DNA from 3 places in the Petrocella sp. genome. Region 3 is predicted to be linked to each of the others. Evidence: predicted binding sites of a transcription regulator. Region 3 holds the regulator's gene; each other region holds the start of a gene.
What was found. Region 3 encodes NrdR, which represses ribonucleotide reductase genes. Its sites were predicted from a motif close to CACAANATNTTGTG; they were not measured.

Region 1: AC6F8J_RS11195 (ribonucleoside triphosphate reductase) is a predicted target of NrdR. The motif match lies at 2,592-2,605, and genes of this name have one in related genera.
Region 2: nrdJ (ribonucleoside-triphosphate reductase, adenosylcobalamin-dependent) is a predicted target of NrdR. The motif match lies at 1,814-1,827, and genes of this name have one in related genera.

What each region holds. Positions count from the first base shown of each region.
Region 1 covers NZ_JCBCDA010000102.1:115,029-119,326, reverse strand. The annotation lists partial or broken gene AC6F8J_RS11200 (thymidylate synthase) at 1-59, opposite strand, end outside; gene AC6F8J_RS11195 (ribonucleoside triphosphate reductase) at 75-2,471, opposite strand; gene hflX (GTPase HflX) at 2,666-3,934, opposite strand; gene AC6F8J_RS11185 (tetratricopeptide repeat protein) at 3,951-4,298, opposite strand, start outside.
Region 2 covers NZ_JCBCDA010000102.1:41,729-46,026, forward strand. The annotation lists gene nrdJ (ribonucleoside-triphosphate reductase, adenosylcobalamin-dependent) at 1-1,797, opposite strand, end outside; gene AC6F8J_RS10900 (S1-like domain-containing RNA-binding protein) at 2,082-2,933, shown strand; gene argS (arginine--tRNA ligase) at 3,474-4,298, opposite strand, start outside.
Region 3 covers NZ_JCBCDA010000030.1:56,123-60,420, reverse strand. The annotation lists gene AC6F8J_RS03690 (FtsQ-type POTRA domain-containing protein) at 1-563, shown strand, start outside; gene ftsZ (cell division protein FtsZ) at 696-1,886, shown strand; gene nrdR (transcriptional regulator NrdR) at 2,084-2,539, shown strand; gene AC6F8J_RS03675 (YifB family Mg chelatase-like AAA ATPase) at 2,675-4,210, shown strand; gene dprA (DNA-processing protein DprA) at 4,218-4,298, shown strand, end outside.

The DNA of each region.
Region 1 (4,298 bases), on a different contig from region 3:
GTACCGTTTTCCAGTATCTCTTTGCACATATTTATAAAAATTTGATCTGCTAAACTCATCATCTGCTCCTTAATTTAAGTCGTCACGCAACTGGTTGTGAACCTTCTAATACTGGCTAATCCTGAATATGTATCATAACTATCTTCTGATAAGACAACCAAGGTTGGCGCTGTCATGACTTTGAACCGTTCTACTAAGCTAAGTTCTTCTTCTGCATCTACAATCCTGTAACTATGTTTTTTACCTAGATAGACTTTTGCCACCTGACAACTGGGGCAAGTTTTCGTCGTAAAAAGCAATACTTTTTGATTTTGAGAGTCACTGCCGGACTTTTCTTCAACCTCTATCCTTGCCTCCAAGGCCTTTTCTATGACTACGTCTTCAGCCGACGCCTTAATACCATCTTCTACAACGTACTCTCTACGTTCTTTATACTCCTGGCTTTTGCCATCATTCCAATGTTGTAGTGGACGATAGTAACCGGTTATACGCGAATATACTTCTGTTCTATGGCTACATTCAGGGCATTGATGTACTTCACCACTTAAGTAACCATGATTTTTGCATATGGAGTATGTGGGGGACAAGGTGTAATAAGGCAATTTATAATTCTCAGCTATGGTTTTGACCAATTTGGCTGCTTCTTGCCAACCGGAGAGCTTCTCACCTAAGAACCCGTGAAAAACGGTACCTGATGTGTATTTGCCTTGGAAGGCATCTTGAAGGTCTAAAGCATCAAATATATCCACTGTATGATCCACAGGCAAATGGGTACTATTGGTATAATAGGGTACCCCCATATTCTTCCCTGCTGAAATAATATCTGTGTATTTCACTTTATCCATCTTAGCCAGTCGGTAAGTGGTTGATTCTGCCGGTGTTGCCTCAAGATTGTACAAATCGCCATAGGCTTCTTGATAATCAGATAAACGGTCACGCATATGATCCAATACCTTAAGGGCAAATGCTCTGGCTTTTTCATTGATTAGATTCTTGCCAATCCATTTGGCATTAAGGGTAGCCTCATTCATACCAATAATGCCAATGGTGGAAAAATGGCTTGAAAAATGACCCAAATATCTTTTCGTATAAGGGTATAGGCCTTCATTGAGAAGGCGCGTGATAACCTCTTTTTTAATCTTCAAGGACCTGGCTGCAAGATCCATAATGTTGTCCAGACGTTCAAAAAAATCTTGCTCATCTTCAGCTAAGTAGCCGATTCTTGGTAAGTTAATGGTAACCACGCCGATTGAACCGGTGCTTTCACCTGAACCAAAGTATCCACCTTGTTTTTTCCTAAGCTCCCGTAAATCCAGTCTTAACCGACAGCACATGCTCCTAATGTCACTGGGTTCCATATCACTGTTAAGGTAATTGGAAAAATAAGGTGTTCCATATTTTGCTGTCATTTCAAACAAAAGTTTGTTATTCTCATGATCTCCAAAATCAAATGCTTTGGTTATGGAATAAGTAGGTATAGGGTATTGAAAGCCGCGTCCGTTGGCATCCCCTTCAAGCATAACTTCTATAAAAGCCTTGTTAATCATATCCATCTCTGCTTGACAGTCTCCGTAAGAAAAATCCATAGCTTTGCCACCAACAATGGCCGGTAGACTTGCCAAATCATCCGGTACTTTCCAGTCTATTGTAATATTAGAAAAAGGAGATTGGGTACCCCAACGACTGGGTATATTAACACCAAAAACAAAGGACTGTATGGCTTGTTTAGCTTCCTTATAACTTAGATTATCGACTTTTACGAAAGGCGCTAGGTAGGTGTCAAAGGAAGAAAAAGCTTGAGCACCTGCCCATTCGTTTTGCATAATACCTAGAAAATTAACCATCTGATTACATAGAGTAATCAGATGTCTGGCCGGTGCTGAAGATATCTTTCCGGGGATGCCACCTAGGCCTTCTTCAATCAATTGCTTCAAGGACCAACCGGCACAATAGCCCGTCAGCATAGAGAGATCATGAATATGCATGTCCCCATTCCTATGGGCATTAGCTATGGCTTCATCATATGCCTCTGATAACCAATAGTTTGCCGTTATGGCTCCTGAATTATGTAGAATCAATCCACCAACGGAATAGGTGACCGTCGAGTTCTCTTTTACACGCCAGTCTTCTTCTTTTACATAGCTATTTACAATTTCTTTGTAATCCAATATGGTGGATTTGATATTTCTGATTTTCTCTCTTTGCTTGCGATATAATATATAAGCTTTGGCCACTTCTGTATAGCCAGATTCTTCTAGAATTTTTTCCACACTGTCTTGTATGGCTTCAACACTTATTTGCCCATTTACTATTTTTGACTCAAAATCTGATGTCACTCTAAGCACCAACATATTCAATATGTCATCATTAAAAACCTTCTTCGTGGCGATAAAGGCCTTGGTAATCGCATCCTTAATCTTATTTAAATCAAAACCTGTTATTTCCCCATCTCGTTTGACCACTTCATACATTTGACATACCTCCCAAACTTCAAACACAAAACAGCTGCCTCAACATATAAAATCATACCACAGTGCAAGAAGATGGTCAACGAAAAAATACTATATACAGTAGGTAATTAGTTGTATACCTACTATATATAGTATTTACTTATTCACAATGGTTAAAGGGTCAAACCTAAGTTTGACTATATAGTTTTGTCACCTTAACCAATAATCATAGTACCCAATTCATATTTATTAATATAGGCCTCTTCAATATACACTTCAACATAGGTCCCTTCATTGACGTAAGACTCTTCAAGAATCTGACCATATGTCCTAAGCTTTTGAAGAATCTGACCTTGATGATAAGGTACAATAATTTTCATGAGTCGCTGTCCCTGTAATAGATGTTGTTCCAAAGCTTCCAGTACTTTACGGATACCCTCACCGGTTAGGGCTGAAACGCGAATATTGGCAAATGCCTTTTCATCCCATAGGTCTTCATCTACGTTGTCTCTATCACATTTGTTGAGCAGGGTCAACATGGGTGTTTTCTCTGTTTTAAGCTCTTGTAAGGTTTCATGGACAACCTGTATATGCTTATTTGCGTCCGGATTGCTTGCGTCCACCATATGAATTAAAACATCTGCATAGACCACTTCTTCTAAGGTCGACTTAAAAGCTTCTACAATATGATGGGGCAATTTTCTGATAAAGCCAACCGTATCCACCAATAGGACTTCTTTCCCTTCCGGTAGGACCATATTTCTTGTAGTGGGGTCAAGTGTTGCAAATAGCATATCCTCTTGTAAGACACCAGCATCGGTCAATTGGTTCAATAGGGTTGATTTGCCTGCATTGGTGTATCCGACAATAGCAATAATTGGTTTGCCTTGTTTGGCTCGTCCTTCTCTTAATAGGTGTCTACTGGAATGGATTTTTTCCAGTTCCTCTTTCAATACATCAATACGTCGTCTAATATGACGTTTGTCCGTCTCTAGTTTTTTTTCTCCAGGTCCTCTAGTACCAATACCTCCACCTAATCTGGATAGACTTTTACCCAGACCAGACAACCTAGATAGACGGTATCGCATCTGAGCCATCTCAACCTGCAATATACCTTCTTTGGTATGAGCATGTCTTGCAAAGATATCCATAATCAATATAGGACGATCTACGATCTTAACCTCTAGAGCCTCGCCAAGGTTTTTTAACTGTGCCGGTGACAACTCATCATCACAGATAACTGTGGTAATTTCATATTGATCAATCATCTCTTTTAACTCTTCCACTTTGCCTTTTCCGAAGTAAGTGGCCGGATGAGGTTTATCTCTATTTTGTATGACTTTGACCAAGGTGCTTGCACCCGCTGTTTTTGCAAGTTCTTCTAATTCATCAATAGCGCTGTCCACTTCTTTTTCCTTATTTTGGGGACAGATAGCAATTAATATGGCTTTTTCTACTATTTCATTCTTGATCTGTTCTTCCACTTGGTGCACCAACTTTCTAATCGACTTCTATATTATTTAGAGCTTCCTTAGCCGCTTTATGATCCGGACTTATAGATAAGACTTGATTCAGCATTTTTTCAGCTTCTGTAAATGCTTGCATTTCTATATAAGTTAAGGCCTTTTGATACATCGCTTCAATGTGATTTGCACTTAGACTTAAAACCTTATCATATTGGACCAGACTACTTTCATATTCCATTGTTTCCCTGTAAACTTTTCCAAGGGCAATACGGGTTAAAATATCTGTTGGATAATTTTGTAAATAGGTTTCTAATTGTCTGATAGCATCCTCATATTGACCAATGATTTGATAAGTTACACCTTGTCCTTTATAACCTTCAAT
Region 2 (4,298 bases), on a different contig from region 3:
ACCTTCAGGCTTGACAGTTGTCACAAGTAGTGGTGGATTTTCACCAATATCGCCGGCGTATTCTTGGGCAGCTTCTATAGCAACGGATCTAAGGTCACGCAATAGTTTTGCCTGTGCCTTTTGATCATAAGCAAGGGCATTGACCATGTCTTGCCATCCAGTCAAAGAACAACCAAGAAGTTTATCACGGTCTTGAATATAATTCCAATCAGGGATTTCTAGTTCTACACATGTCATTCTGTACCCAGCTCTTGCAGATAAGCGTTGAGCTTCCATAAGACCATCATAATCTAAAGTATTGTCCTCATTTACATAGGCAAAAACATTAATCGTTGTTAAATTACACAAGCCATTAGAATCAAGAAGTATTTCACCACAAGGGTTGACACCGTTCATATTTGATCGACGCTTTGCACCGGCGACCTCATTAACCCAACCCGGTTCGCCGGAGTATCGCATTTGTTCGATTTGCCAGTGAAGTTGCTCTCTTGTTGGTTTGCTTTGATAGTAGATGGAGTTATTGCTCATCTGTCTATGAATAATATCATGATCTACAATCCATTGACCATCAATTTGTTTATAAAGTGCATTTTTAGCTTCAATACATTCTTTGTCATCTGAGTCTACAAGTACAATCTCAGCAGTTCTCCGAACGCCACCGACAACCACATTCTCACCTATGATATTTGCAATATCCAAACAGTCTATAGGTAATAGCCTTACAAATGTATCTCCAAGTACAACACCACGTCGTCTTATCACATTGGTGATTTTTGTAAACATATTTTTAAGGCTGGTGTGGCCGCTTGCTGTCCCGCCAAAAGTCTTTAGAAGTTCGCCTTTTGGACGAACATGGTTATAATTGATGATTACGGTGTTGATTCTACGGTACTCATTGGAATAAAGAATCTTAATAAAGAAATCCAAAGATTGTACCCAACCTTCTTTACTATCGCCAATAATGATCTTAACCGTATTATTATGGGAAAAATCAAGGCTCGTGCTGTCTTCACGTAACTGTTTTGGAACGGGTGTATAATCCTCATGAATGACTTCAAAGTCCGTTCTAAGTTTGGGTAACCTTGCAACGTCGGATTTAAGAACTCGGACACCGACCCCAGAACCAACCATCAATAAGTAAAACAAGTCTTTATAAGCACTATAATTATTGATGACGGTAAAAGCACAATTGAAATTAGCCATTGGATAGTGCTTGGCAACATCCGTACCACCAACCCAAAAAGTACGGCCAGATAAAAATTGTCTTAGATTAAAAATATTATCGTACAACTTTTCTGCTTCGCGCTTAGTTGTTGGTACCAAGCTGCAATTATACTCTACAGATCTTCTTACAGTTTCCCACCAATATTCTCTTCTTTTTTCTTCAGGAAGCCATCGGGAGTAAGTTCTGTAATATACAAAATTACCAAGCTGTTTCATAGGGTTAGGACGATGCTTGTATCGACTTATGAACTCTTCACTAAGAAGGCGACCATCTATCCTTTTTGATCTTTGATCTCTTGTTTTGTCACGCTCATACCGGTATAAGATATATCGTTTTGCGGCATCTTTTCTTGTAGACTCCATTAAGAACTGTTCCACAAGATCTTGTACATCTTCAACGGATACAGGACTTTGCATTTTTTCTAAGCTTTCTGCTACACGTTCACTTATAGAAGCTGCTAATATTTCATCAACGCTATCTTTTGTTTCAGCCATAGAGAGCTTGATTGCAGTAGATATTTTTTCGGGAATAAAAGCCGTAACGGTACCGTTACGCTTTAATACTTTTATCATAGCTGTACACCTCATTCACAATATATAGTAGTTAATAATAAAAAGATACACTACATATTGTACCAACCTCTAATCTAACTGTCAATGGCGTTACATGAAAAAAACATAGTTTTTTGCGATTTGTAAGTTGTGACAAAAGTATTAGGGAAAAGCTTCTTAACAAGGATGTAAGGTTTATCTTGTAGAAAACCTAGATTACTGTTATATTAGGTGTATATGTAGTGGATTTTAAGTGGATACTTTAATCTAGGGATTAAAGTGATGATTAGAGGAATAGGTGAACCATGATTGAATTAGGAAAAAAACAAACAATGCACGTCGTAAAAAAGACGCCCTTAGGAATATTTGTAAATGAGAACCCCGAGGAACTTATTAATAGTATTGTACTGTCTAATCAAGAATTAGAGCGTGCTGAGGATGAAAAGATATATGAGTTAGGTGATGTAGTAGAAGTCTATTGCTATTTAGATCAGAAGAAAAAATTACAAGGTACTTTGATGCCGCCTTTATTATGCAATGGAGAAATCGGTATTTTAGAAGCAGTAGAAACCAATCATTTTGGAGCTTTTTTGTCATGGGGATATGATAAAGATATATTGATGCCCTTTAGTGAGCAGTTACGTCCAATTAAGAAAGGTTACAAGGTATTGGTAGGCATCTATGAAGACAAGTCAGGCAGGCTGTGTGCAACACAGAAGCTTAAGAAAATTCTTCGTAGTGACAGTCCTTACAAAGAAAACGACCAAGTATCAGGTATTATTTATGACATTAAGGAAGACATGGGTGCATTTGTGGCTGTGGAAGGCAAATATTACGGTCTCATTTTGTCAAATGAACTTTTGCCTAATATGAAAATCGGACAAAAGGTTGAAGGACGTATTACCAAAGTTAGAGAAGACGGAAAGTTGAATCTGACAACAGCTCAGAGAATCGATTTTCAAATGGATTCAGACTCAGAAAGACTCTATCTGAGATTATGTGATGCAGGTGGATTTCTACCCTATCATGATAAATCGGATAAGGATGTAATTAATAAAGCATTTAACATGAGTAAAGGTGCTTTTAAAAGGGCACTTGGTAGGTTGTATAAAGAGGAGAAGATTTTGATTAAGGAAGATGGTATATACAAGATATAAATATAGGTCATTCTAAAGAGTTATGATAATCCCTATGTTTAATGAATCGAGTAGGTCTCTAAGTGAAAAAACTTAGAGACCTTTTTAGATGAAGCTAGATTTTTTTGTTCCCTAATATATACTAGGTACAATGATTGTGCTAATAAGGTGGGTCCCATGAAAACCCTTCCACAGTCTGTATAATTACGGTCTCTAATTGGTGCATCCATGCACCAAAAGTCAACGGTCAGCATCCATGCTGACTCGCTCCATTACACACACTGATTCCAGGAACTTCATGGTCGATGTTGGCCTATTATGGTATTCTGGTTGCTTTAGTGCTCCGTATAGAATAAACGAAATAAATCTAATTAATGGTGCATATAGGAAATCAAATGCAATATAAAGTGTAAAGTAAAATGAAGGTGAATTAAGTAAATTAGGTTCATGTAAACCCTTATAGGAGCGAAACCGAATGAGGAAAGAAGAAGCGCTGATTAATCACAAAAAAAGACAAGCACCTAAGCGCTTGCCTTGTCTCTTGTTATTAGTAAATCATAATTACATTTTCTCAGGCACTTGGATACCAAGTAAATCAAGACACAAAAGTAAACATTTTTGTGTGATCTGAAGTAGTTTCATCCATGAACCACGCTTTGCAGGGTCTTTTTCATTAATAATATGATGAGTATGGTAGAAACCATTAACCAAGGTAGCTAAATCGTAGACATACTCACATATAATATTGGGTGCACGGTCTTTGGCAGCCAAGGTAAGTGCTATTTCCAGATTGTCGATCTTTAACATTAACAGACGCTCAACTTCACTAGAGGGCATCATAATCGTGCTAGGCTGGAATAATTCTTCTCTAAGCTTGTTCATAATATTGTTAATACGAACATATGTATAAAGGATATAAGGACCGGTCTTGCCTTCGAATGAAGAAAATTTGTCCAAATCAAAAATATAATCCTTCATACGGTAGTTAGATAGATCAGCATACTTAAGGGTTGCTAGACCGACAATTCTTGCTGTTGTTTCAATATCCACGCCTTCTTTATCATTGATTTTTTCTTTGGCATTTGCCTCGATAGAATCAATAAAATCAGCAAGTTTTAGAATGCCACCATCTCTGGTTTTAAAGGGTCGGCCATCTTTTCCATTCATAGTTCCAAAACCGATATGCTCCAAAGAAGTTTTGGAGGGTGCAATACCATGATTGGAAGCACATCTAAAAACTTGAATAAAATGGTTGGCTTGTCGGCTGTCAACAACATAAAGAATATAATCCGGGTCAAAGTCTTCGACACGTTGCTCGATGGTAGCAAGGTCAGTGGTACCATAAAGAATAGAACCATCAGACTTATAAATGATGATCGGTGGAAT
Region 3 (4,298 bases):
TTCAGATTCAAGAAAACTCAAACGTGATAGAGGTTTTTTTAAAACAAGAGAAAGACTATTCAAAATACCCATATATAAAAGAGGTAGATATTCAGTATAATGGGTATGATAAATTGCACATTATTGTAACTGAAAAAGAGGTGATTAATTACATTAAGTACCAAGACCAATTTCTTGCGTTAGATAAAAACGGGATTATCATCGCTTATCAAAAAAAGCAGAAGTCAGGTATTCCGGTTGTAGAAGGGCTTTATATCAAAAGTGCCGTAGTTGGAAAAAAGCTGGATATAAAAGGAGAAGTACTAACGACACTGCTCGAACTACATCATTTGAAATCAAAGTATCAAGTGCCGGTGACACATATCGAGTTTCCCACGAATGATTTAAAAGCCTTGAACCTTTATGTAAACAATATCAAAATAGTATTGGGAGAAGCGACTCAGTTGGATATGAAGATGAGGAATGCAGGTGATGTTATGAAAAAACTTCCATCTGATTTAGCAGGAACCCTTAACTTAGAACAAGATGGTCAGCAATTCATCTTTAAAAAAAATACGGAATAAATGAAATACTTGTTGATTAATCAGATAAAAAACTATATTATAGACATAAGAAAAGTACATTACTCGTGATAATTAGCCTAGTGCTACAGATATATGAAAAATGACATGGCATAGCTGTGAGGAGGATATGAATTGTTGGAGATTAATATGAGCGATCGAAGTAATATTGCAAAAATAGTTGTAATTGGTGTAGGCGGCGGCGGAAACAATGCCGTTAATAGAATGGTAGAGGATGCGGTGACAGGTGTTGAGTTTGTTGCAGTCAATACAGATGTTCAAGCATTAAATGGATCAAGAGCGAAGAGCAAAGTGCAAATTGGAGAAAAACTAACCAGAGGATTGGGTGCAGGTGCCAAACCGGAAATCGGTCTTAAGGCAGCAGAAGAAAGTCATGATGAACTGGCACAGATTATCAAAGGCTATGACATGGTATTTATAACAGCGGGTATGGGTGGTGGAACAGGTACCGGTGCGGCCCCAGTCATCGCAAATATTGCCAAACAACAAGGTATTTTAACAGTAGGTGTGGTCACCAAACCTTTTGAATTTGAAGGCCGAGGGCGTATGCAAAATGCGGACCAAGGTATAATTGAGCTTAAGAAAAATGTGGATACCTTAATCGTTATACCAAATCAGAAGCTCTTATCTGTTGTAGATCGAAGAACGACCATGCGAGACGCATTCAAAAAGGCGGATGAAGTATTACAGCAAGGTGTACAAGGTATATCTGACTTGATTTACACACCTGGTATTATCAATTTGGACTTTGCTGACGTAGCCACTGTTATGAGCGATAAAGGTGTAGCCCATATTGGTATTGGTCGAGCAAAAGGTGATAACAAAGCAGAAGAAGCAGCACGACTTGCCATTAGCAGTCCATTACTAGAAACAACCATTGATGGTGCTAAGCATATGCTGATTAATATTAGTGGCGATTTAAACATGTCTATGTTTGATGCGAATGATGCTATTCAGTTAATACAAGAAGCAGCAGGCTACGATGCTAATGTAATTTATGGACAAAGTATTGATGAGAATCTTGAGGATGAGTTGGTGGTTACAGTAATTGCAACAGGATTTGAAACAAAGGCTGTTGATCCTTATCCAACGACGACATACAAAGAACGTATGGAATCATCCAATACAAAATACGGACAGAACAAAGAAGAAAAAAAAGAAACAGTCATAGATGGGCAACAGGAAGCTGAGAAGAAAAAACAAGATTCACAAGAAAAAGAAGTGGTGGCAAAAACAGAGAAGTACATTTCAACCGATGATCAGCCTATCGATATCCCACCATTTTTACAAAGAAGGAAAAAATAGACAGTATAATATGGTTAAGGTGTCAAAACTATATAGTTGAACTTTTGCATACAATATATAGTTATGAATGCATCAACGTAATCTATATATTGTATGTAAATTTAGTGAAACTTAGTTTTGACCCTTTAACCATAATATAAAAAAACAAAATATGGTCGATAATAGACCATGTTTTGGCTTAAAGAAGGGAATCGAGTATGAAATGTCCATATTGTGGTACTGAAAGTATCAAAGTAATTGACTCTAGACCATCAGAAGAGAATAATGCCATAAGGCGAAGACGACAATGTGAGAATTGCGAAAAAAGATTCACAACTTATGAAACCGTTGAAAGTATGCCGCTCATTATTGTAAAAAAAGACAACTCCAGAGAACCATACTCTAGAGACAAGCTCATGTCTGGTTTGGTAAGATCTTGTCACAAAAGACCGGTTGCTATGAAGAGCATCGATGCTCTGGTAGACGATATCGAGAACCAACTCTACAATGCCATGAAAAAGGAAATCGAGTCCAGCCAAGTTGGTGAAATCGTCATGGAAAGTCTCAAAACTTTAGATGAAGTTGCCTATGTAAGATTTGCCTCCATATATAGAGAGTTTAGAGACATAAACACGTTTATGGATGAACTGAAGAAAATTCTCAAAGAAAAATAAGAAAATAAATCGACCTTTAGCAAGAATGCAATCATATATAAAGAAAGCTTTTTGTCTGCTTACAGCGGACCAAAAGCTTTCTTTTTTTGAGATAATATATAAGTGTAAAACATAAAAAGACAAGGAGGAATCATGATGTACAACCATGTATTAAGCGCTGCTCTTCAAGGTGTTGAAGGGCATGTGGTTCATGTAGAGGTAGATATATCCAATGGATTTCCTAGATTTGATATTGTAGGTATGCCGGATTCGGCCGTCAAAGAATCTGTAGATCGGGTACGAACAGCCTTAAAGAACTCCGGGTTTGATTTTCCAACAGAGAGGATCACCATTAACCTGGCGCCGGCAGAGCTAAGAAAAGAGGGGGCCGGTTATGATTTATCCATTGCACTTGGCATCTTAACCTGTAAACAGAATGAATTATTAGAAGCTTGTAAAGATATGCTTATATTAGGGGAATTGTCATTAAGCGGTGAGGTCAAACCGGTAAATGGGGTTCTGCCCATGGTACATTCGGCTTTCAAATCAGGCATCACTCATTGTATGGTGCCAAATGCCAACAAAAAAGAAGCAGGCGTCATTTTAGGTATGAAAGTCATAGGTGTTGATGATCTAAAACAAGCTGTGGCTCATTTAATGGGAATGCATATTATCAAACCTACAACCGTAGATATTAAGGCCCTGTTTTGTAAAAATAAGACAACCTATCATTATGATTTTTCGGATGTCAAAGGTCAAGAAAATGTGAGAAGGGCATTAGAGGTTTCAGCGGCCGGGATGCACAACGTCATAATGATTGGGCCTCCAGGCGCCGGCAAAACTATGATGGCAAAAAGACTACCCTCTATACTGCCCGGCTTAAGCTTTGAAGAGAGCATTGACATTACCAAGATCTATAGCGTATCCGGAAAAATTAAAGAAGGAGAATCTTTAATCGTCAAACGACCTTTTAGATCACCTCATCATACCATATCTAATGCAGCACTGATTGGCGGTGGCGCTTTGCCAAAACCAGGGGAAATATCTTTAGCACATCAAGGTGTTCTTTTTCTGGACGAGTTACCGGAATTTCAAAAAAACGTAATTGAAGTTCTTAGACAACCAATAGAAGAAGGCGAAGTAACTATATCAAGAGTGAATAGAACGGTAGATTTTCCAGCAAAATTCATGATGGTATGTTCAATGAACCCATGTCCTTGTGGTTATTATCCGGATGTTGAAAAATGTAGCTGTACGCCTTTGCAGATCAAAAAATATCTGAGCAAAATAAGTGGTCCTCTATTGGACCGTATTGATTTACATGTGGAGGCCTCTACAATAGATTTTGAGGCATTAAGTAACCATGACCTATCTGAGAGTTCGGAAAACATCATGAAAAGGGTTCTAAGGTCTCAGAGCATCCAAGAAGAACGTCATAAGCACCTAGGCATCATATATAATGCTCATTTAGGCGCATCAGATATCGACAAAATATGTAATTTGGATCAAGAAAGTAAGAAAATGGTCAAATTTGCCTTTGAGAAAATGGGTTTAAGTGCAAGAGCTTACCACCGAATCCTTAAAGTATCAAGAACCATAGCAGATTTGGAAGCATCCGATATCATCAGAGAAAATCATGTAGCAGAAGCCATACAATACAGAACATTAGATAGAAAATATTGGAATAGGTAGGTGTCTTATGAATCATAGAAAATATTGGTTATGGATAACAAGAATTCCCGGCATCGGGTATAAGAAAATAAAGATTTTACTTAATACA